One region of the Mesorhizobium sp. ESP7-2 genome, then DNA from elsewhere that is predicted to be linked to it. Evidence: riboswitches for the same ligand, from Rfam matches in the RefSeq annotation. Region 1 holds a riboswitch; each other region holds the start of a gene.

Region 1 (7,414 bases):
AAGCCGAGTTCCTCGAACAAAGTGCCGCCGGTGACGTAGCCGCGCGCGTGCTCGACCGCGCGGGTGATGGCTCGATCGGCCCGCTTGCCGAGATAGGAGGTCAGTTTCTTGCCGAAGTCGCGCAAGCCAATATAGGCCTTGCCGGAAGCCAGGCGCGCCAGATAGGCGCTCATCGCGCCGGTCGGCGGCGCGATCGACATGTCGTTGTCGTTGAGGATGACGATGAGGCGGGCGTCGAGCGCGCCGGCATTGTTCATCGCCTCATAGGCCATGCCGGCCGACATGGCGCCGTCGCCGATGACTGAAATGACATTGTTGCGACCACCCGAAAGGTCGCGGGCGGCGGCCATGCCGAGACCCGCCGATATCGATGTCGAGGAGTGGGCGGCGCCGAACGGGTCGTATTCGCTCTCGGCCCGGCGGGTGAAGCCCGACAAGCCGCCTTCCTGGCGCAAGGTGCGGATGCGGTCCCGGCGTCCGGTCAGGATCTTGTGCGGATAGGCCTGGTGGCCGACATCCCAGATCAGCCGGTCATCGGGTGTGTTGAAGACATAATGCAGCGCCACCGTCAGTTCGACCACGCCAAGGCCGGCACCGAGATGGCCCCCGGTGCGGGAAACGGCGTCGACCAGTTCGGCCCGAAGCTCGGATGCCAGCTGCGGCAATTCGCTCTCGGCCAGCGTGCGCAGGTCGGCCGGGACGCGAACCTTGTCGAGAAGCGGCGTATGCAGCGTTGCGTTCACGTTGGGTCCAGACTTTCTTTTCATCGGCGGGATAGGCCGCCGGCCGCCGAAAGTAAATGCGTGTCGGTAACACGGATAGTCAGTCCCTCACCGCTCAGCCTTCCGGCAGCGGAATGAATTCTTGCTCATCGCCGGGGACGATATCGAAGCGGCCGGTCTTCCATTCCTGCTTGGCCTGCTCGATGCGCTCCTTGGACGAAGAGACGAAATTCCACCAGATGTAGCGCTTCGAACCGAGCGAGGCACCGCCGAACAGCATGAAATGCGCACCCGTCGGCGACGATATGACGATCTCGTCGCCGGGACGGAACACCAGCAGCCGTTCCGCCGGAAAGACGTCGCCTGAAATCGAGACCTCGCCCTCCAGCGTGTAGATGGCGCGCTCTTCCGCATCGGCCGGGATCTTGACGCTGGCACCGGGCGCAAGCCGCAAATCAGCGTAGAGCGTTTCGGAATCCGCCCGCACCGGGGACCGCAATCCTTGGAAATCACCGATGACGACACGGCCGCTGACGCCCTCGGCATCGATCTCTGGAAGTCGCAGCGCAGCTGTGTTCTCGAACACCGGCGCCACCTCTTCCTTGCCGTCGGGCAGCGCCAGCCACGTCTGCAGGCCGGAGATCGACATTGGCGCGCCGCGCAATTCCTGCGGCGTGCGCTCGGAGTGGACGATGCCGCGGCCTGCGGTCATCAGGTTCACGTCGCCGGGCTCGATCACCATTTCGGTGCCGAGCGAATCGCGGTGCCTGATCTTGCCGTCGAACAGATAGGTTACGGTCGACAGGCCGATATGCGGGTGCGGACGAACGTCGAGCGCCTGGCCGGCGCGCATGATGGCGGGACCCATTCGATCGAAGAAGATGAACGGCCCGACCAGGCGCCGCTTGGCGGTCGGCAAGGCGCGGCGCACCTCGAAGCCGCCAATATCCTTGGCGTTCGGGATGACCATCAGCTCGATCTGGTCGCTGGCGAAGGCATCGCCGGCCTCAGGGTCTTTCCCCGGGAAGAAGCTCATGAACTCTCCTGGTCAGCGGTCAGTGGGCGCTTTGGGCATATCAGGCGAACCGGATCGCCGCCTTTGCTCTTAGTTTAGCCGCCACCTCTTCGCGATTGCGCGGATGCTGGTGGGTTTCGAGCGAATCGAGAAGCTCGCGTGCCGATGCCGCGATGGCGTCGACCGCGTGATCAAATGCATGCTGGTTCTTGGCGGAAGGCCGCGTCGTACCGCTCAGCTTGCGGACAAACTGGAGTGCCGCGTCGCGGACTTCGTCATTGGTTGCCGGCGGATCAAAATTGAACAGGGTCTTGATGTTTCTGCACATCGCTTCCGTATCTCCTCTTGTCCGTTTCAATCGGGACGAACTGTATCCTCGATCATGATCGTGTCCAAAAATCGGTAAAGCTGCTCGGCTCCCTAGTCCGCGTCGAGCGGCTCGGTTCCAACCGGCTTGCCGTCGCGCGACAGCCTGATCTTCTCGACCTTGTCCTCAGCGGCCTTCAGCAACCGGTCGCAATGCATCTTCAGCGCCTCGCCGCGCTCGTAGATCCGGATCGACTGGTCGAGCGGCACGTCGCCACGCTCCAGATCATCGACGATCTTCTCCAGAGCGTCGAGTGCCTGTTCGAAGCTCATCGCCTTGACGTCTTCGTTGATCTCACCAGTCATCATTCATCCTTTCATCAGTCGCCCGACATGGGCGGCGACCGAAAATGCCAATCCCTGCAGATCGTAGCCGCCCTCGAGCAGGCTGACGAGCCGGTTGCCGCCATGGCGTGCGGCGCGCTGCATCAGCTGGCCGGTCGCCCAGTCGAAATCGTCCTCGGTCAGATTGATTTCCGCCAGCGGGTCGCGATGGTGCGCGTCGAAGCCGGCCGAAATGATGATCAGGTCGGGCGCGAAATTGTCGAGTGCCGGCAGCACGCGCGACAGGAAGGCATCGCGAAACACCTCGCTGCCGGTCCGCGGCGCCAGCGGCGCGTTGACGATATTGCCAGCGCCGGTCTCGTTCTTCGCGCCGGTGCCGGGATAGAGCGGCATCTGGTGTGTCGAGCAATAGAGCACCGAGGGATCGTCCCAGAAAATATCCTGCGTGCCGTTGCCGTGATGCACGTCCCAGTCGACGACGGCGACACGCTCGGCGCCATGCTTCTTCTGTGCATAGCGCGCAGCGATTGCCGCCGTATTGAAGAAGCAGAAGCCCATGGCCGTGGTCTTTTCCGCATGGTGCCCAGGCGGCCGGGCGGCGACGAAGACATTGTCGGCGCGGCCCGCAAAGACGTCGTCGACGGCGGCGTTGGCGGCGCCGATCGCCGTGGTCGCGGCCTGCCAGCTCTTCGGGCTGGCGGTGGTGTCGGCATCGATGCGGGCAATGCCTTCGTCGGGGATGGCGGCGCGGACACGCGCGACGAAATCGGCGGGATGCGCGTAAAGGATGGTCGCCTCGTCGCCTTGCGGTGCCTCGACGCGGTCGAGCGCGGCGAAAGCTTCGTCGTCGAGCACGCGTTCGATGGCGCGCAGGCGGTCGGGCCGCTCGGGGTGACCGGGCGGGGTGATGTGTTCGAGAAAGATCGGGTGCGTGTAGAGACGAGTGGCCATGTCCCCCTATCTAGTGCCCCGGCGCGGCGATGGCCATGCGTTGCGGCCTGATCGCTGGGGAAAATCGAACCTGCGTCCATTCATGTCGCTGCGGGCATTGGCGTCGCCGGCCATTCGGCGTAAGACTGCCGCTACTGCCTGGTGCCCGCGAAAGCGGGAGAATCGGGAACACGGTTTGATACCGTGGCGTGCCCAACGCTGTGAGGGGGACTGCGCCGGTAAGTGCCACTGTCGATGACGGGAAGGCACCGGACGTGGGTTGATCCCGAGCCAGAAGACCGGCCTGGCAGGCATCGTCATCCGCATGGTCAGGCGGATGACGTCAGAGCGACGTGCGTTCTCTTGGACGCACAAAGTACGCTCTGAAAATTTGAACTGCTGCAATCGCAAGGGGACAAGCGATGCCGGAAGATATGACCGCTGCAATGGGCGATGGATTCGACCAGATTGCGCGCGACGCGGTTTACCGCGCCATGTTCACGCGGCGCGACGTGCGTAGCCATTTTACATCGGAGACGATCGACGACGAGGTGCTGGCGCGGCTGCTGCTTGCCGCCCATCACGCGCCGTCGGTCGGCTTCATGCAGCCCTGGAATTTCATCGTCATTCGCGATGCCGCGCGACGGGGGGAGGTGCGCGACCTGTTCTTGGCCGCCCGCGAACAGGAACTGCCGGCAATCGAGGCAGACCGGCGGGCGCTCTACCGCAAGCTCAAGCTCGAAGGCATTTGCGAAAGCGCGCTCAACATCTGCATCACCTGCGACCGCGAGCGTTCGAAAGGCTCGCCGCTGGGACGCTGGCACAATCCGGAAATGGATCTCTACAGCACGGTCTGCGCGGTGCAGAATTTCTGGCTGGCGGCACGCGCCGAGGGCGTTGGCGTCGGCTGGGTCAGCATCATCGAGACGCAAGCGCTGAAAAGCCTTCTATCTATCCCCGAGCACGTGACGCCGATCGCCTATCTCTGCGTTGGCCGTGTTTCCGAGTTCGCGCCCAAACCCGACCTCGAAACGCATGGCTGGGGCCGACGGCTGCCGCTGCCCGACCTGATCATGAGCGAGACGTTTTGCGGCCAGGGTGAGGCGTCGCTCAAATCCACGGTGGCCCGCCTCAACACCGTAGCCGCTGCGCCGGCAAACCCCGCCGATCAGCGCGTCGCGCCGGCCGTACCCCAGCGCGAACCGTCGAAGGTGGAGAGCGCCTTGTCCTTGAGTTCCCGGAACTTTGACGAGGCTTCGGCGAGCCGGGCGTCCCAGGCGGCATCGGGGACCTGGCCCTCGATGGTCTTGAAATAGACCTGCATCAGGCAGGCAATGGCGAACGGCTCGATGAAGGCCGCCTTGAAAGCCCAGGCAAAGACGATGGCCAGAACGAAGGCCCAACCGGCGAGCTGACCGGGCATGACGTAAAGAATAGTGGCTGCCGGCGCCAGCATCAGCAGGAAGATGACAAAGGAGACGCCCCACATGATGACCGCCAGCCAGACCGCGTTCCTGACCATTGTCTTGCCGTTCTGGGCGTAGAGCACGACGCCTTGCCGCGCCGTCTCGAACGGCGAGGACGAATTGATGCGGATGTTGTAGCCGAGAATGATCTCGTCGACATAGGTGAGCGACAGGCGGATCACCGTGTTGATGAACGAGACCAGGCCGCTCAGGCCCGGAATGGGCAGGAAGGCTGCGATGCCGCCGAGCAGGCCGGTGATGGCGCGGATGGCGCCCTTGACCAGTTGGTCGACGACGAAAAGGATGTTCGCCTCGGCAAAACGCTCGGTCACAATCTCTCTTGCGTAGGCGATCTGGTTCTGGCTGTCGGGAACGTCATGGCCGTCGATCAGATGAACCATGACGGCGATGTGACCCGCCTTGACGACGTAAAGGATATATTCGCGGATCCAATAGACGGCGATCGAGACGAGGCCGAAACCGACCACGCCACCCCACATGGCGAAGGACAACGGTCCATCAGGATCGGTGGAGATATGGCCGACGCCATAGCCGACGGAGGCGCCCGTGCCGGTGGCCATGATGTAGGCCAGCGTGATGCCGAAATAGACGATCATGCGAAAGACAATGAAGGGCCAGGTCCGCATCATGATGGACACCGACCTGCCGATATCGAAATCCCACATGCCCGAATCTCCCCTCAGAGATGGCTGTGGAGGATGCGCTCAAACCGGCTATTGTCAATTGCAGGCGGCGGCGGGAGGCGCCACGGTGGCTCAGTTTGGCCGCGCTTCCGGCTTCTCGAGCAGGCCTTCAAGCAATTGCTTGAAGGCTGCCACCACCTTCCTCGACGTCGCTTCGGGATCGTTCGAATTGGCGATCCGCTGCGCGGCCTGACTGCTCGCCCCATTGATCAGCCGCGCCGCGGTCTCCGGATCGAGGCCCGGCACGACCACCCCCTCCTCTTGCAGCGCGGTCAGATGATCGGTCATTGAACCGACGCAGGCATTGGCATTTGACCACTGTGCCGGATCGCCCAGCACCGCCGGACCGTCCCGGAACATGATGCGCTGGATTTCCGGCTCGAGCGCCATCTCGATATAGGTGGTGCATTCGTCGACGAAATGCTGCCAGCGGGTCGGCGCCCTCGACGCGACCTCGTTCACCCGCGCCGCCATTTCAGCATCGATTTGCGCGATAACCGCCTCAAGCAGTCCCTTCTTGTCGCCGAAGTGATGATAGAGGGCGCCGCGCGTCAGTCCGGCCGACGCGGTGAAATCGTCCATCGACGCTTCGGCGTACCCGATGGTGCCAAAGGCTTGGCGCGCCGCGGCGATCAGCTTGGCGCGTGTCTCCGCGATCATCTCCTTGCGTGGTCGATGCATGTCCTGGCCTTATCTACATACGCCCCGTATGCCAATTGACATACGCGACGTATGGTCTATTTAACACTCATACGTCCCGTATGTAATCGTCGAGTCGCTCCTTGTCGAGGAACAGGATCATGCAAAACCCCTATTCGGAAATCTTTCGCGCCCCCGGAGCCAAGGGCTTTGCCGCCGCCGGCTTCATGGCGCGCCTGCCGATCGCCATGGCGCCGATCGGCATCGTGGCGATGTTGTCGCAGACGCGTGGCGAATACTGGCTGGCGGGTGCGGTTTCCGCGACATTCGCCTTGGCCAATGCTTTCCTGGCGCCGCAAATATCGAGGTTGGTCGACCGCCTCGGCCAGACGCGGGTTGTCGTACCCACCACCATCATCTCCGTGCTCGCATTCGCGGCCCTGATCGCATCGGCCAACCGGGATTGGCCGGTATGGACGCTGTTCGTGTCGGCACTGCTGGCCGCGGCAATGCCAAGCATGCCGGCCATGGTGCGGGCGCGCTGGACCGAGATTTTCCGGGGCCGGCCCGAGATGAACACCGCCTTCGCCTTCGAGTCGGCGGCGGATGAACTGGTCTACATCGCCGGCGCATCGCTGTCGGTGGGCCTCAGCGCCGCGCTGTTCCCGGAAGCGGGCGTGCTCGTCAGCACGCTGTTCCTCGCCCTTGGCTCGACAGCCTTCATCCTGCAGCGTTCGACCGAACCGCAAGTGCGACCGGTGGACCATGGCTCAACGGGCTCGGCAATCCGCCGGGGGCCGGTTCAAATCATCACCTTCGCCATGATCTTCATCGGCGCGACTTTCGCGACGACGGAGGTGAGCACGGTGGCGATCACCAAGGAATTCGGCCAGCCGGGCGCCGCAAGTCTCGTCATCGGCGTCTATGCGCTGGGGTCCTTCGTGCTCGGCATCATCATCGGCGCGCTCAACCTGAAAGCACCGCTGCAGCGCCAGCTCGCCATCGCGGTCGCTTTGGTCACGCTCGGCACGCTGCTGCCGCTTACCGCCGGCACCGTGCCTGCGCTCGCGCTGACTGTCTTCATCAGCGGCGTGGCGATCTCGCCGACCTTCATCACCGCCTTCGGCCTGATCGAACGGCATGTCCCTGAAACGATGCTGACCGAAGGCATCACCTGGGTGATGACCGGCATCGGCATCGGTATGGCGCTGGGCTCTTTCGCCGCCGGTGCGGTGGTAGACGCGTTCGGCGCCCAGAGCGGGTTCTGGGTTTCGGTGGCGTCAGGCG
Region 2 (7,414 bases), on a different contig from region 1:
TTGGCGGCCTCGGTGATCGGCCTGTTCGACCGCACGATCGAGCACATCGTGGCGCTCGCCGTGCTGATGCCGATCGTGGCCGGCATGGGCGGCAATGCCGGTTCGCAGACCATGACCGTCACCGTGCGGGCGCTGGCGACCAGGGATCTCGACATCTACAATGCCGGCCGCATCATCCGCCGCGAAATGGGCGTCGGCTTCATCAACGGCATCGTCTTCGCCATCCTGATCGGCATCGTCGCGGCCGTCTGGTTCCACGACCCCAATCTGGGCGGCATCATCGCCGCGGCGATGATCATCAACATGTTCGTGGCGGCCCTTGCCGGCATCCTGATCCCGTTGCTGCTCGACCGGTTCAAGGTCGACCCCGCGGTCGCTTCGGCGGTCTTCGTCACCACCGTTACCGATGTCGTTGGATTCTTTGCTTTCCTTGGCCTCGCGACCTGGTGGTTCAGCGTCCGTTAGGCGTCTCAATTGACTTTTACGTAAATGCCGTGCGAGGCTCGCACGGGGTGCCGCGTCGATTCCGGTGTGGCAACGGTTTGGTTCGGGAGGGAAGGGCGCCGCATGGCGAATGCCCGGAATTCCCGCATGGAGTGACAATGCGGGAATATTATTCGATCACCGAGCTGACCCGCGAATTCGACGTGTCGACGCGGACGCTGCGTTTCTACGAAGACGAGGGACTGGTGCAGCCGGTGCGGCGCGGCCGCACGCGGCTGTTTCGCCCTTCCGACCGTCACCTCATCCGGCAGATCATGCGCGGAAAACGGCTCGGCTTCTCGATCAACGAGATCCGCGAGATCATCCAGATGTACAAGGAGCCGCCGGGCGAGGTCGGGCAGCTCAAGCTGATGATCAAGCGCATCGAGGAAAAGCGCGAGGATCTCAGGCAAAAGCGCCGCGATCTCGAGGAGACGCTGGCCGAACTCGACCAGGCCGAGGAGTCTTGCGTCGAGCGGCTGGTCGAGCTCGGCGTCAACACCTAAACCCGCTCAGATCCAGCGTCGCACTCTTTTCGCATAGTCGCGGTATTTCTTGCCGAATTTCGCCGCCAACATCTTTTCCTCGCGCTCGATCGCGAGCTTCTGGGTGACGAAGGCGGCGACGAAGGCAAGCAGGAAAAACCAGGCGATGCCCGAGACGAAGGCAACGCCGATCAACAGCAGCGTATTGGCCAGGTACATCGGGTTGCGGGTGACGCCGAAGGGACCGGTCGTGACGAGATGATCGGGTACGGCGTTGGGATTGAGCGTTGTCCTGGCCCGTATCATGGTGCGGATCGCGGTGAACCAGAGTACGGCGACGGTGAATAACGCCACCCAGCCGGCGGCGAACAGAATGTCGCCCAGGAGGTCGCCGATCCAGGGCAAGGGATAGAGCATGCCGAGGATGATGCTGATCGCGATCGCGGCAGCGTAGATCACCGGCGGCCACGGTATCACCCCAGGCTTCGGTTCGGTCCCAGGCTTCGGCTCGATCATTGTGTCCCTCCCTCCGTCATCTTGTCGTCGGTCTTGGCGGTGCACGTTGCGGCAAGATCGGACAGATGCGCCCTGAAGTCGGCAGTCTGGTCGTTGTTGAAGAGCCGATCAAGAGAGCCTTCACCTTGAAGCGTCTCGAGCATGCAGCCGCAATAGCTCGAACAGAAGGTTGCGTTGCGCATCTGCTCGCACGAGCGCTGGCAGGTTTTCAGGAAATTGACTTGCGGAGGCTCGACCTGCGCCGGCATCACTTGCGAGAACAGCCAGACGCAACTGATCAGCAGCGGCTGGTGGATCAGGTAGAAGGCCAGGCTGTGGCGGCCGATGAAGACCAGCGGATTGGCCCAACGGCCGGGCACGAGGCTCGCCAGGCGTGCCCGTATGCCGGAAGCGGACGCCAGTTTCGCCGCCCCAAGGCCGAGAAGCACCGCGCCGAACCAGGGGAACAGCGGCACGTAGTCGTTGGAACGCGGATTGATGGCGGAAAGGCCGATCCACCACAGCCAGGGGTGATCGAAGGCCTCGAAGCGCAGGTAGACTGGCGCGGCGATGACGAGCGCGGCGACGACAAGCGTCAGCAGGGCCGGCAGGCGCAGGAAGGCGAGGCCAAGCAGGCTGGCGAGTGCGATCTCGTGCAGGATGCCGAAGAAGATGAATCCATCGGGCGTGGCGATGCGGGTAACGATCGAGATGGCGACCGCGGCACCTGCAACCATGGCGAACCGCTTCCAGAAACCGTTCCAGCGGATCTGTCGGCCATGCGCGAGATACAGGCTGACACCGACCAGGAACAGGAAGGTCGAGGCGATGCAGCGGGCGTAGATCTTCCACCAGCCGAAGGCGGTGAGACCGGGATCGGTGTAGCCGAAGAATTCCAGATCCCAGGTGAAATGGTAGCTCGCCATCGCGATTAGCGCGACGCCGCGCAAGATATCGATGTGGACGATGCGCTTCGATGGCTCCGGAGCGGGTGCGGTCGGCGTGTGGATGCTCATGGTCTCGCGATCTGATTCAGCCCCTACAAGACGACTATCACGGTTGCACCGGATAGAAGAAGGCCGGTCGCCTTGGCCTGGGTCGCGCGGCGGGTGCGCGTCAGCCGCCGGGTTGGGCCAGCGCCGGAAAGCCTTTGACCGGCTTCGCTTTTGCCGGATGTGCGTCGGTTTCCTCTTAATGGGCCTGAAATGTCCACGGCAGATTTGACGCCGCGATTCTGCTTTGGGGAAGCAATGTCCACGCATGTGCGCCATCCGATCTGGCTTCCGGCCCTCAAGGCCGCGGATGCGCGCACCTTCGCCTCGCTCTACGCGGTGGAATCCTTCGCCCGCGCCATGGTTTCGAGCGTCATACCGATCCAGGCCTACGAGATCCTCCATAACGAGCAGATCGTCTCGATCCTCTATACCGTCGTGTCCATGCTCGGCCTGTCGGTGACCTTGTTCATGCCGATGCTGATCCGCCGCTTCGCGCGGCGCTGGGTCTACACGGCGGGCGCCTGCCTGCTCGCCATCGGCTCGCTGTTCTTCGTCACTCATACGCTCGCCGGGCAAGTGGCCGGGATGCTGTGCCGGGTGATGGGTGCCAGTGCGCTTTCGATCACGCTCAACCTCTACATCATGGACCACATCCGCAAGACCGACTTCATGCAAGCCGAATCGCTGCGCATGGCGTGGTCGATGGTCGCCTGGACGGGCGGGCCGACGCTTGGCATCTTCCTCTATGCGCATTTCGGCATCTACGCCGCGCATGGCGCGGTGGCGGTTTTCGCCATGGCCTTGCTGGCGCTGTTCTGGACGTACCGGCTGGGCGACAACCCGTCGATCCGCCCCGGCAAGACGCGGCCGGCCAATCCGCTCGCCAATATCGGCCGCTTCGTGGCGCAGCCGAGGCTCAGGCTCGCCTGGCTGATCGCCTTCGGCCGATCCTGCTTCTGGACGACGTTCTTCGTCTATGGACCGCTGTTCATGGTGATCACCGGCGAGGGTGAACTGGCGGGCGGCCTGCTGGTCTCGGCCGGCAATGCGCTGCTGTTCATGGCGATCTTCTGGGGCAAGGCGGGAAAGCGCTTTGGCGGCCGCCGGACCATGACATTTGCCTATTTCGCCATGTCGGCGTCGCTGCTGGCCGCCGGTGCCGTGGGCGAAACCGTACCGCTGCTCACCGGCGCCTTCCTGCTGTGTGGCGCCTTCTTCACCATCGCACTCGATGCGCTGGGTTCGACCGCCTTCATGCGCTCGGTGCGCTCCTATGAGCGCGCGCAGATGGCGGCGGTCTACCGCACCTATCTCGACTTTTCCGAACTGACGCCGCCGCTGGTCTATTCGGTGGTGCTGGCCTTCTTCGGACTGGGATCGGTGTTCGTCACGCTCGGCCTGCTGGCAGCGTTTTGCGGCTTCATGACCTGGCGCTATCTGCCGAAATCCCTCTGAAAATCAGAGCGAAAGCGCCGTATGGCGCTCGCGCACCCAATTGTGGAAACGATGCAAGTCGTACTCCTCGGGCATCAGCACGCCGGCTTGATGGCGCATCGAGCGCAGGCCCTTCTGGTTGACCTCGCAGATGGCGGCATCCTCCTCCAGCACCTGTGTGCCGAAGGCGACGATGTTGTCGATGTCGGTCTCGGCGAGCGCCTCGGGCGCGAACAGCCATTCGGCGGTCAATTCGGTCTGCTCCGGGCCGAGCGGCACCAGCCGCACGGTCCTGACATAGTCGACATGGCCGACGATGAACATCGAGGGCAGGCTGGTGACGTAGGTCTGGCCAGCGGTTCGTTCCGCCTGCGTCAAGCCCGGGAAGACCGGCCCGTGCGTCCGCCCGTCACGCGACCATGTTTCAGCCCCGGCGCGCAGGCCGCCCGAAAACTCCGGCGCATCATTGGCGGCATGGCGCGCCCATTCGGGATCGTCGTGCCGGCTCATCAGACCGCGGCCATAGATCGGCACAAGCCGCGACAGGTCCTTGTGAACGCCCGGGCAGTGCAGGCATTCGTTGAAGTTTTCCCAAAAAATCTTCCAGTTGCAGTTCATCACCTTGCGCAGCACATGGCCCGACACCAGCGTGTCCAGCGGCCAGTTGCCGAGGTCGCCGGAGGCCGGGTCGAAGGATGACTGCGCCGAGCCGGCGGCATCTTCAGCAAGATTGGCGAAGACGAAGCCCCGCCACACCGAGAGTGCGACGCTATAAAGCGGATAATCGGCCTTGTCGAAGCCATCAGGCAGCGACTTCGATGGCACGCGCACAAGGTCGCCGTGCAGCGAATAGGACCAGGCATGATACGGGCAGGTGATCAGCCGCGCCTTCAGCCGTCCTTCGCTTTCCTGGCAAAGCTGCGAGCCGCGATGCCGGCACGTGTTGTGGAAGGCACGCAACGCGCCAGTCTCGTCGCGCAACACAAGAATTTCCTGCGTACCGACGCGGAAGGTGCGGAATGCCAAAGGCTGGGCAAGGTCGGCCTCGCGGCAGACGAGCAGCCAATTTCTGTACCAGATGGCGTCGAGATCACGCTGATAGTTCTCCTGATGCCAATAGGCCGATGAGGGCAGCGACGGCTCGGTTCGGGTCAGGCCGTTATAGGGCTCGCGCTCGCTGGCATCGGGCTGCATGGCTGGCTTCCTGTGAGGGTTGCCAGCCGACACCCGGCCATGGAGTTTGTCAATCAGGACGGGATGGGAGCGGCTTTGCCGATACGACGCTCCTGCGCTGGCGGCTGTCGGAATTTGGTTTGCCGCGCGCGGCGAATTTCCCTATAATCACCAGCGTCGTCGGTTCCTTTTTGGAGCCAAGAGGGAATGCGGTGCGGACAGGAATTCCTGTCTAATGCCGTGGCTGCCCCCGCAACTGTGTGCGGTAGTCCTCTCCATATGCCACTGAAGGTTTTCCTTCGGGAAGGTGGGGAAGGGCGCTTATCCGCGAGCCAGGAGACCTGCCGGCGACAGGAAACTGACTTCGATGCCCTCGGGTGGAGGGCGAAAGGACAAGACATGACTACCGCTTCCGTCTCCCTCGGCGCCTCCGTCTCCTCGCAGTCGCGCTTGATGCAGCTCGCGCTCGCGGCGCTGCTCGGCATCTTCGTCGTCGGCTTTGTCGGTTTCTCGCATATCGATGCGGTCCACAATGCCGCCCACGACTATCGCCACTCGATGGCGTTTCCCTGCCACTGACGAGGATCTGACTTCATGAATCTGTTTCGCAACGTCGTGTTCGTCGCGGCGATCGCGGGGCTCGTGGCCGGTGTCGTTCTCGCCTGCATGCAGGCCTATGCGACAGTGCCGCTGATCCTCAAGGCGGAGGTCTACGAAAAGGCCGGCGGCGGCCATCACCACGACCATGGCGCGGCACCCGATACCAGCGCCGTAAGCACGGTCGCGCCCGCTGGGAATGCGATGAGTTCTGCCGCGCCAGCAGCCGTCGAAGCCAAGACGCCGGCGGAGGAAGACGAAGCCTGGGCGCCGGCCGACGGTTTCGAGCGTTTCGCCTTCAGCGTGGTTGCCAATATCGTCACCGGCATCGGTTTCGCGCTGGTCCTGGTCGCGGTTTCCGAGTTTGCCGGCGGCATCGGCAATTGGCGCCAGGGCGTGTTCTGGGGGCTGGCCGGCTTTGCCGTGTTCACGCTGGCGCCTGGCCTCGGCCTGCAGCCGGAATTGCCGGCAATGCCGGCGGCCGATCTTCTTCCGCGTCAGATCTGGTGGACGGCAACGGCGGCGGCGACCGCCATCGGCCTTGGCCTGATCGTGTTTCGCAGATCGCTGCCGTTGACCATCCTCGCCGTCTTGCTGATCGTCGCCCCGCATGTCGTCGGCGCGCCGCAGCCCGCCAGTTTCGAAACACCGATCCCGGAAGGCCTGCACCATCAGTTCGTGGTGGCGGTGACGGTGACCAATCTGGTGTTCTGGCTGGTGCTCGGCGCCGTCGTCGGCGTGGTGCGCAGGCGCTTCACCGGCACGGCGACCAGCCTGCGCGACAGCTTTGCCTGATCGCTGCAAGCTGACTTTCATCATCGGTGGCGCGCGCTCCGGCAAGAGCCCCCACGCCGAAACCCTGGTGGCGGCATTGCCCTCGCCATGGGCCTATATCGCCACGGCGCAAGCCTATGACGACGAGATGCGCGAGCGCATCGCGTTGCACCGCTCGCGGCGCGGCGAAGGGTGGTCGACCATCGATGCGCCACTCGACCTTGCCGAAGCGCTGGAAGCCTTGCCGGATGATCAGCCGGTGCTTGTCGACTGCCTGACGCTGTGGCTGACCAATCACATGTTGGCCGATCACGACGTTGACGCGGCGTGCCGACGGCTGGCGGACGTGCTGTCGCGGCCGCGCGGGCCGTGGTTCGTGGTATCGAACGAGGTCGGGCAAGGCATCGTGCCCGACAATGCGCTGGCGCGGCGTTTTCGCGACGACGCCGGCCGGCTCAATCAGCGGGTCGCCGCAGTCGCCGACACGGTGCTCCTGATGGTGGCGGGGCTACCGCTCAAGGTGAAGTGAAATGACTGACATCGACGACAAGGATGAAGAACGCCATCGCGCCAAAATGGCCAAGCGCAAGGCGGTGCAGGACGCCGAGGTTGCTGGCAAGACGATCGAGAAGGGGTTGCTGATCGTCAACACCGGTCCCGGCAAGGGCAAGACCACGGCCGCCTTCGGGCTGGCGCTTAGAATGCTCGGCTACGGCAAGCGCGTCGGCGTCGTCCAGTTCATCAAGGGCAGATGGCACACCGGCGAGAAGGACGCTTTCGCCGCCTTTGGCGACCGGGTCGTCTGGCACGCCATGGGCGAGGGTTTCACCTGGGAGACGCAGGATTTGAAGCGCGACATCGCGGCCGCCGAGGCTGCCTGGGCCAAAGCGCGGGAATTGATCGACGATCCCTCGATCAGCCTTGTCGTGCTCGACGAACTCAACATCGCGCTGCGCTACGATTATCTCGATCTCGACA
Region 3 (7,414 bases), on a different contig from region 1:
CAGCGGGAAATCCTTGCGCAGCGGATGGCCTTCGAAACCGTAGTCGGTCAGCAGGCGGCGCAGATCGGGGTGGCCCGAAAACAGCACGCCATAGAGATCGTAGGTCTCGCGCTCGAACCAGTCGGCGCCGGGATAGATGCCGGTGATCGACGGCACCATCGTCTCCTCGTCGGCCTGCACCTTGACGCGGATGCGCACATTCTGTTTCGGCGACAACAGGTGATAGACGACGTCGAAGCGCTTGGCCCGCGACGGATAGTCGGCGCCGCAGACATCGATGATCGATATGAACTGGCAGCGCGCATCGTCGCGCAGGAAAGTCATCACTTCGACCAGATCGCCCGGCTCGACCTGGACGGTGAGCTCGCCATAGGCGAGCACCGCATCGCCGAAGCGGCCAGGCAGCTTCTCGCCGAGATAGGTCGACAGTTCGCTAAGGGATGCGGCCATTGATTTACCGTTCGATCGTGCCGGTGCGGCGGATCTTCTTCTGCAGGAGAAGAATGCCGTAGAGCAGGGCTTCGGCGCTCGGCGGGCAGCCGGGCACATAGATGTCGACGGGCACGACGCGGTCGCAGCCACGCACCACCGAATAGGAATAATGATAATAGCCGCCGCCATTGGCGCAGGAGCCCATCGAGATGACGTAGCGCGGCTCCGGCATCTGATCGTAGACCTTGCGCAGCGCCGGCGCCATCTTGTTGGTCAGCGTGCCGGCCACGATCATGATGTCGGACTGGCGCGGAGACGCGCGCGGCGCGACGCCGAACCGCTCCGAATCGTAGCGCGGCATCGAGGTGTGGATCATCTCGACCGCGCAGCACGCCAGGCCGAAGGTCATGAACATCAGCGAGCCGCTGCGCGCCCAGGTGATCAGCGCCTCGGTCGAGGTGACCAGAAAACCCTTGTCGGCAAGCTCGTTGTTGATTTCGAGGAAGAAGGGATCGTCCTGCCCCACCGGCTTGCCGGTATTGGGATCGATGATACCCTTGGGCTTCGGCGCGACGAGGGTGCCTGAACTGTCGTTCAATCCCATTCCAGCGCTCCTTTTTTCCATTCATAGGCGAAGCCGATTGTCAGCACTGCCAAAAACACCATCATCGACCAGAAACCGAGCATGCCGATCTTCGAGAAGGACACCGCCCAGGGAAACAGGAAGGCTACTTCGAGATCGAAGATGATGAACAGGATCGACACCAGGTAGAAACGGATGTCGAACTTCATGCGGGCGTCGTCGAACGAGTTGAATCCGCATTCATAGGCGGACAGCTTCTCGGGATCCGGGTTGCGGTAGGCTACCAGGAACGGCGCCGCGAGCAGCGCCAGGCCGACCACCAGCGCCACGCCGATAAACAGGACGATGGGCAGGTACGAACTGAGGAGTGCGTTCATGCAGCGGCTTTCCGTTGGCGCCAATCCACGTTGATTACAGCACCGGACCTTAATGCGGAAGCGTGACAGATTAACCGCTGAACCGTTTTAAGGAGCCTATGCTGCAACGCGGCGAGGGTTAGCGCAGCACTTCCAGCGAAGCAAGTCAAACCTTGTTCAAAACACCGAGCTGGACGGCAATCCGGGAGAAACTGGTCCCATATGCTCCTGTTTGATTTCCTTCGTCTTTTACTCCACTTTTCTCTCCTGACAAGGTTGCCGCCAAAACCCTGCTAGCATGGACAGGAATCACCCCCCGCAACGCCAGACAGGTCCACCAGAGACGCATCCGCATGAAGGAAAAGATCTCGCTTGCCGCCGCCCGGCGCATCGCGCTCGCCGCTCAGGGATTTCTCGATCCCCGCCCCGCCGGCACGCCCGACCGCCGCCACTTCGCCCGCGTTCTGTCTCGCACCGGCCTGCTGCAGATCGATTCCGTCAGTGCGGTGGTTCGCGCCCATTACATGCCCCTCTATTCGCGTCTTGGCCCCTATCCCCTCGCTTTGCTCGACAATGCCGCCGTGACGCGAAAGCGCACTGTGTTCGAATACTGGGCGCACGAGGCCTCGTTCCTGCCCGTCGAGACCTACCCGCTGATGCGCTGGCGCATGCGGCGCGCCGAGCAAGGCGATGAAATGTATCTGGGGCTGGCCAAATGGGGCCGCGAGCACGCCCCCTATATAGAAGAGATCTACCGCGAGGTCGTGGCACGCGGCCCGATCGCCGCTTCCGCGCTGGAAGGCCAGAAAGGCTCCGGCGGCTGGTGGGGCTGGAGCCACGCCAAGCACGCCTTCGAATGGCTGTTCTGGGCCGGGCGCATCACCACCGCGCACCGGCGCGGCTTCGAGCGCTTCTACGACCTGCCGGAGCGCGTGCTGCCGCAGGCGATCCTCGACCTGCCGGTACCGACCGCCGAGGATGCGCATCGCGAATTGCTGCGCATCTCCGCCCGCGCCCATGGCGTGGCGACATCGGGCGACCTGCGCGATTATTTTCGACTCTCCCCCGCCGACATGAAAGGCCGCCTGGAGGAACTGGTCGAGACCGGCGAGTTGCTGCCGGTCCGTGTCGAGGGCTGGGACAAGCCGGCTTACCTCCATAGGGACGCGCGCTTGCCACGCAAGATCGAGGCCCGCGCCCTGCTGGCGCCGTTCGATCCGGTCGTCTTCGAGCGCTCGCGCAGCGAGCGGCTGTTCGATTTCCACTACCGTATCGAGATCTACACCCCGGCCGACAAGCGCCAATATGGCTACTATGTCCTGCCCTTCCTGCTCGGCGACAGGATCGTGGCGCGCGTCGACCTCAAGGCCGACCGGCCGGCAAGTGTCCTGCGTGTCCATGCCGCCTACGCCGAGCCCGGCGCACCGCCCGAAACCGCCGCTCAGCTCTCCGAGGAATTGAAGCAGATGCAGGGCTGGCTTGGCCTCGAACGCATCGAAGTGACGCCCGCCGGCGACCTGGGCCCGGCGCTGTCCGACATCGCGGTGTCGTAAGCTCGCGTTGACACCGCTGCCCGCAAGAGCCTAAATCCAATCCAGACGGTCTCCTCTCGGCAAAGGGAGGGGCCAAGAGGGAATGCGGTGCGGGATTGAAAATCCCAAATCCGCGGCTGTCCCCGCAACTGTGAGCGAAGAGCCAAGGCCGAAAGCCACTGGGATTGTCCCGGGAAGGCGGCTACCCAAGGCGATGACCCGCGAGCCAGGAGACCTGCCGTCTGGAATGCAAGAATCCGATCGCCCGGCGGGTTTTCCGGGCAAGGAGCCTGATTTGGATCGCGACAGCAGTTTTTCGGCTGAAACAACGGACATTTCGTCCGGCGGGGATGATTCCCTGGCCGGCATCACTGTCATCGTCTGCGCCTCCTGTCGCGACGAGACCGGCCCCGATGCTCATCCCCGGGCCGGCGAACTTTTGGCTGAAGATACGCGCCAAGCCGCCTCGGGCGACAACATCCGCATCCGCACCGTCGAATGCCTCGGCAATTGCAAGCGCCGGCTGAGCGCCGCGATCCTGCGCGACGGATGCTGGAGCTATGTGTTTGGCGATCTGACCCCGACCAGCGGTGCCGATCTCGTCACCGGCGCGAAACTCTTCGCCACCTCCAGCGACGGCCTCATTCCCTGGCGGGGCAGGCCCGATAGCCTCAAACGCGGCCTCGTTGCCCGCATCCCTCCCCTCGACATGCTGAAAGACTGATATGACCGCATCCGTTTCCCGCGTTCCCTGCACCGTCGTCACCGGCTTCCTCGGCGCCGGCAAGACGACCCTTGTCCGCCATCTTCTGGAAAACGCCGGCGGCAAACGGATTGCCATCATCGTCAACGAGTTCGGCGACATCGGCATCGACGGCGAAATCCTCAAGGGCTGCGGCATCGACACCTGCCCCGAGGAAAACATCGTCGAACTGGCCAATGGCTGCATCTGCTGCACCGTCGCCGACGATTTCGTGCCGGCGCTCGACCAGATCCTGTGCCTGACGCCGAAGGTCGACCATATCCTGATCGAAACCTCGGGCCTCGCTCTGCCCAAGCCGCTGGTCCAGGCTTTCCAGTGGCCGTCGGTGAAGAGCCGCGTGACCGTCGATGGCGTCATCGCCGTGGTCGACGGTCCCGCACTTGCCGAAGGCCGGGTTGCCAACGACATGGAAGCCCTGCAGGCGCAGCGCGCCGGGGATGAAAGCCTCGACCATGATGATCCGGTCGAGGAAGTGTTCGAGGACCAGATCGCCTGCGCCGATCTGATCATCCTGTCGAAGAGCGACCTGATGGACGCCGACGGCTCGGCCCGCGCTAACAGCATCATCGGCGAACACGCCGCCCGCGCCGTGAAGATCGTGCCGACGTCTCATGGCAAGGTCGATCCCTCGGTGCTGCTCGGCCTCGGGCTCGCCGTCGAGGACGATATCGAGAACCGCAAATCCCATCACGACGGCGCATTCGACCACGAGCATGACGACTTCGACACGTTCATCGTCGACATTCCCTCGATCGCCAATCCCGACGAGCTGGCAAAGCGCGTCGCCGCGGCCGCCGAACAGGAGAACGTGTTGCGGGTGAAAGGCTTCGTCGAGGTCGGCGGCAAGCCGATGCGGCTCCTGCTGCAGGCCGTCGGCCCGCGCGTCAATCATTACTATGACCGCGCCTGGAGCGCCGAGGACGACCGCCGTTCGCGCCTGGTCGTCATCGGCCTCAAGGGGCTGAACCGTCCTGCGATCGAACGCATCCTCGCCGGCTGATTTCAGGCACAGCCGCGATGCACATCCTCACCACGACCTCCGCCTCGCTCGACGACCTCGCCGAGCCTGTCGATCTCAGGCAGACACCGGCGGATATCGTGGCCCTGTCCTTCACCGACAGCGACCTCGCCGGGCTGGCGGCGGCATGGAAGGCCGACGCCGATCGCCTGCCCTCGATGCGGCTGGCGGCACTGCGCGACCTGCGCCATCCCATGTCGGTCGACCTCTGGGTCGACAGCGTCGCCCGCCACGCCAAGGTCGTCCTGGTGCGTATCCTCGGCGGTTACGACTGGTGGCGCTATGGCTGCGACCAACTGGCGGCAATTGCCCGCGAACGCGGCATAAGACTGGCGCTGCTTCCCGGTGAAAGCCATGACGAGGATCTCAGGCTGATCGAAGCCTCGACGCTGCCCCGCGCCGAACTCGACGGCCTGCTCGGCTATTTCCGCGAGGGCGGCCCGGCCAATATGAACGCGCTGGTGCACAGGCTGGCGGGCCTGGCCGGACAGGATACATCAGTCGCCAGTCCGGTCAGCGTGCCGAAGGCCGGTTACTATCAGTCTGGAATGGGGGTCGCAGAGAAGCCGGACCTTTCAAATGTCAGCGCCCCCATCATCCCGATTCTCTTCTACCGATCGATGCTGCTCGCGGCCGATGTCGCCCCGATCGATGCGCTGGCCGAGGCTTTGCGCTCCCAGGGACTGGCACCGGTCCCGATCTTTGTTTCCAGTCTCAAGGATCCGCTGTCCCTGGCATTCGCCGAAAATGCCGTCGCATCGCTGAAACCGGCCGCCATCATCGCCGCGACCGCTTTCGCGTCCGGCGCCGAGGCCGGCGTGGAAACCCTGTTCGACCGCGCCGGCGTGCCTGTCTTCCAGGTCATCGTCGCCACCACACGCCGCGACGTCTGGGAAAACAACCAGCGCGGGCTGGCACCCGCCGACCTTGCCATGCATGTCGTGCTGCCCGAACTCGATGGCCGCATCCTTGCCGGCGCCATTTCCTTCAAGGGCGAGAGTGATGTCGACCCGGCGCTGGGCCACCGTGCGTTGGCCAACCAGCCGCAAGCGGATCGTGTGGAGCAAGTGGCTAAGCGCGTAGCGGCCTTCATCCGTTTGCAAGAGACCCCGCGCGCCGAACGCAAGCTGGCGATCCTCATTCCCGATTACCCCAGCGCCCCTGGCCGCACCGGCTATGCGGTCGGGCTCGATGTTCCGTCCAGCGTGCTGGCCATGCTGCACGACTTGAGCGAACAGGGCTATGCCGTTGAAGGGATTCCACAAACGCCGCGCGAGTTGCTGGATTTGCTGGAACGCGGCGACGGTGGGCTGGGGCTGGAAGACTACGACTCCTTTTCGACGGAGTTACCGTCAGCGGCGATTGCCGCGATAGAGGCTGCCTGGGGCAGAACGGAAAGCGTGACAGGTCTTCGCGAGGCGCCCCCCTCTGTCCTGCCGGACATCTCCCCCTCAAGGGGGGAGATTGGCAGCTCCAGCGCCCCGTCCATCCCTGCAATGTTGGCATTTGGCGAAAGCCGTGACGACAGCGCAATCTCCCCCCTTGAGGGGGAGATGTCCGGCAGGACAGAGGGGGGCGCCTCGCGCAAACCTTCGCTATCAAGCAAGAAACACTTCCCCTTCCGCGCCGCGCATTTCGGCAACATCACCGTGGCCCTCGCTCCCGACCGCGGCCGCTCCGCCGACCGCCGCGCCGACTACCACGATCCGACGCTGCCTCCGCGCCACGCTTTGATCGCCTTCGGCCTATGGCTGCGCAGATCGCTCGGCGTCCATGCCTTGATCCATGTCGGGGCCCATGGCACGCTGGAATGGCTGCCCGGCAAGACGGTGGCGCTTTCGCAAAACTGCTTTCCCGAAATTGTGACCGGCTCCCTGCCCGTCATCTATCCCTTCATCGTCTCCAACCCCGGCGAGGCGGCACAGGCCAAGCGGCGCATTGCCGCCGTCACCCTTGGCCATCTGCCGCCGCCGCTGACAGGCGCCGGGCTGGACGAGGACCAGCACAAGCTCGAACGGCTGGTCGACGAATACGCCCAGGCCGACGGCCTCGACCGCCGCCGCCGCGACCGTCTCGCCAGGTTGATTGTCGAAACCGCGCAAAAGACCGGTCTCGCCTCCGAAGCCGGCGTCGCCGCGACCGACGCGCCCGATGAAGCGCTGCGCCGCATCGACGCCTGGCTCTGCGACCTCAAGGATTTCGCCATCAAGGACGGGCTGCATGTCTACGGCCGTGTCCCAGACGACGAGCCGGACCCCATGCGCAGGCAAAGCGCGGAAGCCGAGAAGGCCGCGCTGCTCGCCGCGCTCGATGGCCGTCACGTCAAGGCTGGCCCGGCCGGCGCGCCGGCGCGCGGCCGCTCCGACGTGCTGCCGACAGGCCGTAACCTGTTCACCTCGGACCCGCGCACCATGCCGACTCCGACCGCCTATGATCTAGGCAAGGCGGCGGCGGAAGAAGTCGTACGCGGCTACATGCAATCGCATGGCGACTGGCCCCGCTCCTTGGTCATCGATCTCTGGGGCTCGGCCTCGCTGCGCACCGGCGGCGAGGAGATTGCGCAAGGCCTGGCGCTGATGGGCTGCCGGCCGCAATGGGATGCCACGACCGGCCGCATCACCGGCATCGAGGTGCTGCCGCCGGCGACGCTCGGCCGCCCGCGCGTCGACGTCACCTGGCGTATATCAGGTCTGTTCCGCGACATGTTCCCGACCCAGATCGCACTGATCG
Region 4 (7,414 bases), on a different contig from region 1:
GGAAATTCCTTCGCCAGCCGTTTCGGCGTCCATATCGCGGTGCTCGTCTTCGTGGTGATCTGGACCATCCCCACGCTCGGCATCCTCGTCTCGTCGCTGCGCGACAAGGACCAGATCATCGCCTCGGGCTGGTGGAATTCCTTCGCCAGCTCCAGCCAGACCGAGGCTGGGCGCCTGCCGCCCGCCTCCGCGCAGACACAGAAGGACGGCAAGTTCGTCCTCGAGGGCAACATCTTCGGCGACGGCGCCAAGCGCAACATCAGCGCCTTCGGCGTCAAGGCGGCAGCACCTACACAATATCCGGCCGGCACATCGGCCGACCTCGGTGACGGGGTGACCCTGCAGGTCAGTGCCGACGGCAGCTTCGTCATGGCATCGCCCAAGGCCTTCGAAGGCGATCGCGGCCAGCGCGTCTACTATGCCTCGTCGGCGCCGCCGAAATTCACCCCCGACAACTACCAGACCGTGCTGTTCTCCGAAGGCATCGGCCGCTCCTTCATGAATTCGCTGACGGTCACCATCCCGGCGACCGTGATCCCGATCCTGATCGCGGCCTTTGCCGCCTACGCGCTGGCCTGGATGCGGTTTCCCGGACGCGCCTTGCTGATAGCGGTCATCATCGGCCTCCTGGTGGTGCCGCTGCAGATGTCGCTGATCCCGCTGCTCAGGCTCTACAACGGCGTCGGCACTTTCTTCGGCGTGCCGTCCAAGACCTATCTCGGCATCTGGCTGGCGCATACCGGCTTCGGCCTGCCCTTCGCCATCTATCTGCTTCGAAGCTACATTGCCGGCCTGCCGCGCGAGATCATGGAATCGGCGCGCATCGACGGCGCCAGCGATTTCGAGATCTTCGTCAAGATCGTGCTGCCGCTGTCCTTCCCGGTACTCGCCTCCTTCGCCATCTTCCAATTCCTGTGGGTATGGAACGATCTCCTGGTGGCAATGGTTTTCCTCGGAACCGCGCCCGACCAGATCGTGCTGACGGCCAAGCTCAATGCGCTGCTCGGCTCGCGTGGCGGCAACTGGGAGATCCTGACGACATCGGCCTTCATCACCATCATCGTGCCGCTGATCGTCTTCTTCTCGCTGCAGCGCTATTTCGTCCGCGGGCTGCTGGCCGGCTCGGTGAAAGGAGGTTGAGACCATGCAATCGGCTTTGAAGGCGACTTCGAAACCAGACCCCGCCGTCGACCGCGACTGGTGGCGGGGCGCGGTGATCTACCAGATCTATCCGCGCAGCTATCAGGACTCCAATGGCGACGGCATCGGCGACCTCAAGGGCATCATCGGCAGGCTGCCCTACATTGCCGCTCTTGGCGCGGATGCCATCTGGATCTCGCCGTTCTTCAAATCGCCAATGAAGGATTTCGGCTACGACGTCTCGGATTATTGCGACGTCGACCCGATGTTCGGCACGCTGGCGGATTTCGACGCCCTGACGGCGGAGGCACACCGGCTGGGTCTCAAGGTGATGATCGACGAGGTGCTGTCGCACACCGCCGACATCCATCCCTGGTTTGGGGAAAGCCGCTCGAGCCGCACCAATCCGAAGGCCGACTGGTATGTCTGGGCGGACGCAAGGCCCGACGGCACGCCGCCCAACAACTGGCTGTCGATCTTCGGCGGCTCGGCCTGGCAATGGGACACCAGCCGCCAGCAATACTACCTGCACAATTTCCTGGCCGAGCAGCCGGACCTCAACTTCCACAGCCGCGAGGTCCAGGATGCGCTGCTCGACGTCACCCGCTTCTGGCTGGAGCGCGGCGTCGACGGCTTCCGCCTCGACACCATCAATTTCTACTTCCACAGCCAGGGGCTGGAAAACAACCCGCCGCTGCCGCCGGAACAGCGCAATGACCAGACGGCGCCAGCGGTCAACCCCTACAACTACCAGGATCATATCTACGACAAGAGCCGGCCGGAGAACCTCGCCTTCCTCGAGCGCTTCCGGGCGCTGCTCGACGAGTATCCGGCCACCGCCGCGGTCGGCGAAGTCGGCGATTCGCAGCGCGGGCTGGACGTGGTCGCCGCCTATACCGCCGGCGGCAAGCGCGTGCATATGTGCTATTCCTTCGACTTCCTGGCGCCGGAAAAGATCAGCGCCGCCAAGGTCCGCTCGGTGCTGGAAGCTTTTGGCAGGGTGGCCAGCGACGGCTGGTCGTGCTGGGCGTTTTCCAACCATGACGTGATGCGCCCGGCTTCGCGCTGGGCCGCCGACGAAGCCGACCCGACCGCTTATCTCAAGGTCATCTCGGCATTGCTGATGTCGTTGCGCGGCTCGGTCTGCATCTACCAGGGCGAAGAACTCGGGCTCGGCGAGGCCGATCTGCGCTTCGAGGACCTGCAGGACCCCTATGGCATTCGCTTCTGGCCCGAATTCAAGGGCCGTGACGGCTGCCGCACGCCCATGGTATGGGATGGCAGCGCCAGGAATGGCGGCTTCTCCCAGGCAAAGCCCTGGCTGCCGGTGCCAGCCAAGCATCTGTCAAAGGCGGTCAACGTGCAGCAAGGTGACCAAACCTCCCTGCTCGAGCATTACCGGCGCTTTCTTGCCTTCCGCCGCGCCCATCCGGCGCTGGCCAAGGGCGACATCACCTTCATCGAAAGCCAGGGCGACACCGTCGCCTTCACGCGCCGGGCGGGCAATGAGGAGGTCGTCTGCGTCTTCAATCTGGCTGCCGCGCCGGCGAAGGTTGACCTCGGCAACCGAACCCTGCAACCTTTGGCGGGACACGGGTTTTCCGTGCAGGCGGGCACCGGCTCGATCGAACTCGGCGGTTACGGCGCCTGGTTCGGGCGCATAGGCTGAAACATCCGAAGAATCACTGGAGGAAATCAATGGCCGATGTCAATTTGAGGCAAGTGAAGAAGTCCTACGGGAATCTCAACATTCTCCACGGCATCGACCTCGACATCAAATCGGGCGAGTTCATCGTCTTCGTCGGTCCGTCGGGCTGCGGCAAGTCGACCTTGCTGCGCTCTATCGCTGGGCTCGAGGAAATCACCTCGGGTGAACTCAGGATCGACGGCCAGGTGGTCAACGACGTGCCGCCGTCGAAGCGCGGCATCGCCATGGTGTTCCAGTCCTACGCGCTCTATCCGCACATGACCGTCTACGACAACATGGCCTTCTCGATGAAGATCGGCAAGGAAAGCAAGGCCGAGATCGACAAGCGGGTGCGGCAGGCCGCCGAAATCCTGCAGCTGACCAAATATCTCGACCGCCTGCCCAAGGCGATGTCGGGCGGCCAGCGCCAGCGTGTCGCCATCGGCCGCGCCATCGTGCGCAATCCGAAAGTGTTCCTGTTCGACGAGCCGCTGTCGAACCTTGACGCGGCACTGCGCGTCGCCACGCGCATCGAGATCGCCAAGCTCAAGGAATCCATGCCCAACACGACCATGATCTACGTCACGCACGACCAGGTCGAGGCGATGACGCTGGCCGACCGCATCGTCGTGCTCAAGGACGGCCACATCGAGCAGGTCGGCACGCCGATGGAGCTCTACAAGAACCCCGGCAACCTCTTCGTCGCCCAGTTCATCGGCTCGCCGGCCATGAACATCCTGCCGGCGACGGTCGACAAGACGGGCAACCCAACCATCATCAGCCATGTCGGCGGACGCAAGGCGACGGTACCGATCGCGACGCCTGCCTCGGCAAAGGGAGCGGCGGTCAGCTTCGGCGTGCGGCCGGAAGATCTCGCGATCGCCAGTGGTAGCGACTATCTGTTCGAGGGGACGGTCGATTATCTCGAGCAGCTCGGCGAGGTCCAGCTGGTCTATATCGACATCGGCCGGGCCGACCTGCCGCTGGTGACCAAGTTGCCGGGCAATGTCGAGGTCAAGCGCGGCTCGACGTTGCGGCTGACCGCCAATGCCGGCGACCTTCATATCTTCGATGCCGACGGTCGCTCCTTTGCCTTGCACGAAGTCGAAGCAAAGGCGGCCTGAGACCAACTGTTCTCGACAACGCAAAAAGAGCGGCGGGCATGGCCCGCCGCTCTTCTTTGTCTATGTCTATGGTCCGGATCTGTTAGTTGTTGCCGAACAGATTGCGATCGGCACCCTGATGGGCCGGCTTCTGCACGTCGCCGGACGAATTGAGCAGCTTGTAGACGGGCGAGTCGCTGTTGCGGATCGAACCCGTATGCGACGTGTCGACATTGACGGTCGACGACGCAGTGGGCTGATTGGCGCCATTGGAGCCATAGTTGTCGCTGCCGGCGAAGGCGTTGCCGGAGAGGGCCAGAACGGCGGCGGCAGCAATGAGGATCTTGTTCATTTTAAGTACTCCTGATTTCTTGAATTCCACGAGCGGCGGGCTAGCCCGCCGCTCGTGGACGGGCCGTTAACGGCCGAAGAGGTTGCGATCGCTGCCCTGCTGGGCAGGCGCCTGCGTGGCCGAAGCCGACTTGCCGATCGACGCTGTGTTCGAGTTGTCGGTCGAAGTGACAGCGGCCTGGTCGGCGCCGCTCGAACCGTAATTGTCACTGCCGGCGAAGGCGCTGCCGGAGAGGGCCAGGACGGCGGCGGCAGCAATGAGGATCTTGTTCATTTTAAGTACTCCTGAATTTGTGGCATCCACCGGCGCGGCAGGGTCGCCCCGCCGCGTGCCCGGGATCGGCTGTTAGTTGTTGCCGAAGAGGTTGTGGTCGGCGCCCGTCACAGGCGCATGAGCAGCCGGCTCCGACTTGCCGGTCGAAGCGGTGTACGAGCTGTCCACGGCTGCTGCGGGCTGATTGGCGCCGTTCGAACCGTAATTGTCGCTACCAGCGAAGGCGCTGCCGGAAATCGCCAGAAGGGCGGCGGCAGTGAGAACAATCTTTTTCATTTTGGGTACTCCAGTATTTTTCCGTCCGTCTAGCGGCGTGTCTTGGGATTAAAATCGCGTCGTTCGGACAGCCCCGATGTGGGAGAGCCCCACGGCCGTTTCCAATCACGAAGTTGTTCAGCGTGGACCATGACTCCACTACTTGAAATTGTACCAGGGCTTTCCACATCCGCTCTTTTTCTTCGTGATATCAATTGGTTATCTAAAGCCAACGCCTCGATCATCAACTGTGTCGGAGGCTCGGCGTTCACACCGTCTTGCACGCACCGTCAACAGAAACGAACCGTTCGGTTCGATTTTAGACTCTGCTAATAGTCACTTTTTGAAACCGTTAACCTTCTCGTCCGCGGCAAAGGGGTCGAAAACGGTGCCGGCGCGTCTGCCGACGGAGGTCGATTCCAACGGCTACGACCCTGTCACGACGATCCAGCGTGCGTGTCGCGCCGCATGGATGCGATGTCGCTTTCGTGCCGATGTCGCAAAGCCTGTCGTGATTAGATCAGGCATCTCAGGTGCCGCTGCGTGACGACGGAGCGGAGAATTGGGAAGCCGGTCAGATTCCGGCGCTGCCCCCGCAACGGTGGTGGAGTTCAAGTCGCAACGGGAGACCACTGGGCGAAGGCCTGGGAAGGTGTCGCGATGGTCCGCAAGGACAACTCCAGAGCCCGGAAACCAGCCCGAGATGGCTAGAACTCGACTGATCGCGGTGGGCGGTCAAGAGGCGGATGGTGTTTGTCCGGCTTTTTGCCGATCTGCGTCCAGTCCTTCCTCAATCACCACCAGTTCAGTCCTTGAAACTGAGGACAGGACATGGACGCGCGCAACGACATGCTGAGGCTCTTGAACAGCCGCAAACAAGGCTTTTCGCTGGAACAGCCCTTTTACACCGACCCGGACTACTTCAAGCTGGACATGGAGCTGATCTGGTATCGCGACTGGCTGTTCATCGGCCATGATTGCGAATTGCCCAAGCCGGGCAGCTTCATCACCGTGCAGATCGGCGATTATCCGGTCGTGCTGGTGCGCGATCAGCAGGGCAAGATCAACGCCTTCCATAATTCCTGCCGCCATCGCGGCAGCCGCGTCTGCAACACCGACAAGGGCATGGCCGCCAAACTGGTCTGTCCCTATCACCAGTGGACCTACGAGCTCGACGGCCGGCTGCTGTTCGCCCGCCAGATGGCCGATGGGTTCGACAAGAGCCAGTTCGGGCTGAAGCCGGTCGCCTGCGAAAGCGTCGCCGGCTATGTCTTCATCTGCCTGGCCAAGGAGCCCGCCGACTTCGCGCCGATGCGGGCGATGATCGAGCCCTATCTGAAGCCGCACCGGCTCAGCGAGGCCAAGATCGCCTTCGAGAGCACGATCATCGAGAAGGGCAACTGGAAGCTGGTCTGGGAAAACAACCGCGAATGCTATCATTGTGCGGGCAATCATCCGGAGCTGTGCAAGACCTTCCCGGAAGCACCGACCGTGACCGGCGTGCAAGGGGCCGACAGCGATCCGGAGATGCTGGCGCACTGGGCGAAATGCGAGGCTGCTGGCCTACCCAGCAAATTCCGCATCGACCCGGCCGGGCAATACCGCGCCACCCGCGCGCCGCTGCTGCGCGATGCCCAGAGCTACACGATGACCGGCAAGCGGGCGGTGAAGAAGAACCTGTCCGACAGCGTCTCGGGCGACCGGATCGGCACGCTGATGCACTATCACTACCCGACAACCTGGAATCATATCCTCATCGACCATGCCGTCACCTTCCGCGTGCTGCCGGTCAGCGCCACGGAGACGGCGGTGACGACCAAATGGCTGGTACACAAGGATGCGGTCGAGGGCGTCGACTACGATCTCGCCGAACTCACCCATGTCTGGACCGAAACCAACGACCAGGATCGCCGCATCGTCGAAGAGAACGCCTTCGGTATCCTATCGCCCGCTTACGAGCCCGGCCCCTATTCCGAGCTGCATGAGGGCGGTGTGATCCAGTTCGTCGACTGGTATGCCCGCTTCATCGGACCGCGCCTTGCCGAAGGTGGCCGGCCTGCGCTGCGCAGCGTCGCATGAGAGGCTGAGGGATGAATGCGATGACCGACCTTGGCCTTTATCGTCATCTCGACCAGATGGCGCCCTGGAACGACAGGCTGCAGGTGCTGGAAGTGACCGGCGTCAGCGACGAGGCGCCGGACGTGAAGACCTTCACCTTCCGGTCCGACAACCAGACCTGGTTCCGCTACAAGCCAGGCCAGTTCGTGACGCTGGAACTGCCGACGCCGGACGGACCGCTGATGCGTACCTATACGCTGTCGTCCTCGCCGTCGCGGCCGTTCTCGATCGCGGTGACGGTGAAGGCGCAGGCGGGCAGCGTCGGCACACGCTGGATGTTCGGTCACCTGGCGCCGGGCTCGCACGTCAAGGCCTATGGACCAGGCGGCGACTTTTCACTGCACAGCCATCCGGCGGCGAAGTATCTGTTCGTCTCGGCCGGTTCCGGCGTGACGCCGATGATGTCGATGCTGCGCTGGCTGAACGACTGCGCGCCATGGACCGATGTCGGCTTCGTCAACTGCGCGCGGCGCCCGGAAGAGATCA

What was found. Region 1 has a riboswitch for cobalamin ahead of bluB (5,6-dimethylbenzimidazole synthase). Riboswitches for the same ligand answer to the same signal wherever they lie in the genome.
Region 2: another riboswitch for cobalamin. It lies ahead of LB543_RS28785 (CbtB domain-containing protein); the one in region 1 lies ahead of bluB (5,6-dimethylbenzimidazole synthase).
Region 3: another riboswitch for cobalamin. It lies ahead of LB543_RS23240 (DUF1636 family protein); the one in region 1 lies ahead of bluB (5,6-dimethylbenzimidazole synthase).
Region 4: another riboswitch for cobalamin. It lies ahead of LB543_RS09795 (aromatic ring-hydroxylating oxygenase subunit alpha); the one in region 1 lies ahead of bluB (5,6-dimethylbenzimidazole synthase).

Annotation. Positions count from the first base shown of each region.
Region 1 covers NZ_JAIUGQ010000009.1:188,250-195,663, reverse strand. Annotated here, with positions in the region: gene dxs (1-deoxy-D-xylulose-5-phosphate synthase) at 1-767, opposite strand, end outside; gene LB543_RS12025 (pirin family protein) at 838-1,758, opposite strand; gene LB543_RS12020 (DUF2277 domain-containing protein) at 1,799-2,065, opposite strand; gene LB543_RS12015 (exodeoxyribonuclease VII small subunit) at 2,158-2,409, opposite strand; gene LB543_RS12010 (histone deacetylase family protein) at 2,413-3,339, opposite strand; cobalamin riboswitch at 3,462-3,641, shown strand; partial or broken gene bluB (5,6-dimethylbenzimidazole synthase) at 3,741-4,319, shown strand; gene LB543_RS12000 (hypothetical protein) at 4,487-5,470, opposite strand; gene LB543_RS11995 (TetR/AcrR family transcriptional regulator) at 5,561-6,169, opposite strand; gene LB543_RS11990 (MFS transporter) at 6,289-7,414, shown strand, end outside.
Region 2 covers NZ_JAIUGQ010000044.1:24,177-31,590, forward strand. Annotated here, with positions in the region: gene mgtE (magnesium transporter) at 1-465, shown strand, start outside; gene LB543_RS28760 (MerR family transcriptional regulator) at 603-989, shown strand; gene LB543_RS28765 (methyltransferase family protein) at 996-1,484, opposite strand; gene LB543_RS28770 (heparan-alpha-glucosaminide N-acetyltransferase) at 1,481-2,479, opposite strand; gene LB543_RS28775 (MFS transporter) at 2,714-3,913, shown strand; gene LB543_RS28780 (aromatic ring-hydroxylating oxygenase subunit alpha) at 3,917-5,086, opposite strand; cobalamin riboswitch at 5,230-5,429, shown strand; gene LB543_RS28785 (CbtB domain-containing protein) at 5,465-5,644, shown strand; gene LB543_RS28790 (CbtA family protein) at 5,660-6,457, shown strand; gene cobU (bifunctional adenosylcobinamide kinase/adenosylcobinamide-phosphate guanylyltransferase) at 6,450-6,965, shown strand; gene cobO (cob(I)yrinic acid a,c-diamide adenosyltransferase) at 6,967-7,414, shown strand, end outside.
Region 3 covers NZ_JAIUGQ010000028.1:54,813-62,226, reverse strand. Annotated here, with positions in the region: gene LB543_RS23260 (NADH-quinone oxidoreductase subunit C) at 1-450, opposite strand, end outside; gene LB543_RS23255 (NuoB/complex I 20 kDa subunit family protein) at 455-1,036, opposite strand; gene LB543_RS23250 (NADH-quinone oxidoreductase subunit A) at 1,027-1,392, opposite strand; gene LB543_RS23245 (winged helix-turn-helix domain-containing protein) at 1,725-2,924, shown strand; cobalamin riboswitch at 2,954-3,161, shown strand; gene LB543_RS23240 (DUF1636 family protein) at 3,199-3,627, shown strand; gene cobW (cobalamin biosynthesis protein CobW) at 3,629-4,666, shown strand; gene LB543_RS23230 (cobaltochelatase subunit CobN) at 4,684-7,414, shown strand, end outside.
Region 4 covers NZ_JAIUGQ010000007.1:138,543-145,956, reverse strand. Annotated here, with positions in the region: gene LB543_RS09825 (carbohydrate ABC transporter permease) at 1-1,140, shown strand, start outside; gene LB543_RS09820 (alpha-glucosidase family protein) at 1,145-2,809, shown strand; gene LB543_RS09815 (ABC transporter ATP-binding protein) at 2,839-3,951, shown strand; gene LB543_RS09810 (DUF680 domain-containing protein) at 4,034-4,282, opposite strand; gene LB543_RS09805 (DUF680 domain-containing protein) at 4,349-4,555, opposite strand; gene LB543_RS09800 (DUF680 domain-containing protein) at 4,628-4,831, opposite strand; cobalamin riboswitch at 5,325-5,527, shown strand; gene LB543_RS09795 (aromatic ring-hydroxylating oxygenase subunit alpha) at 5,642-6,889, shown strand; gene LB543_RS09790 (hybrid-cluster NAD(P)-dependent oxidoreductase) at 6,910-7,414, shown strand, end outside.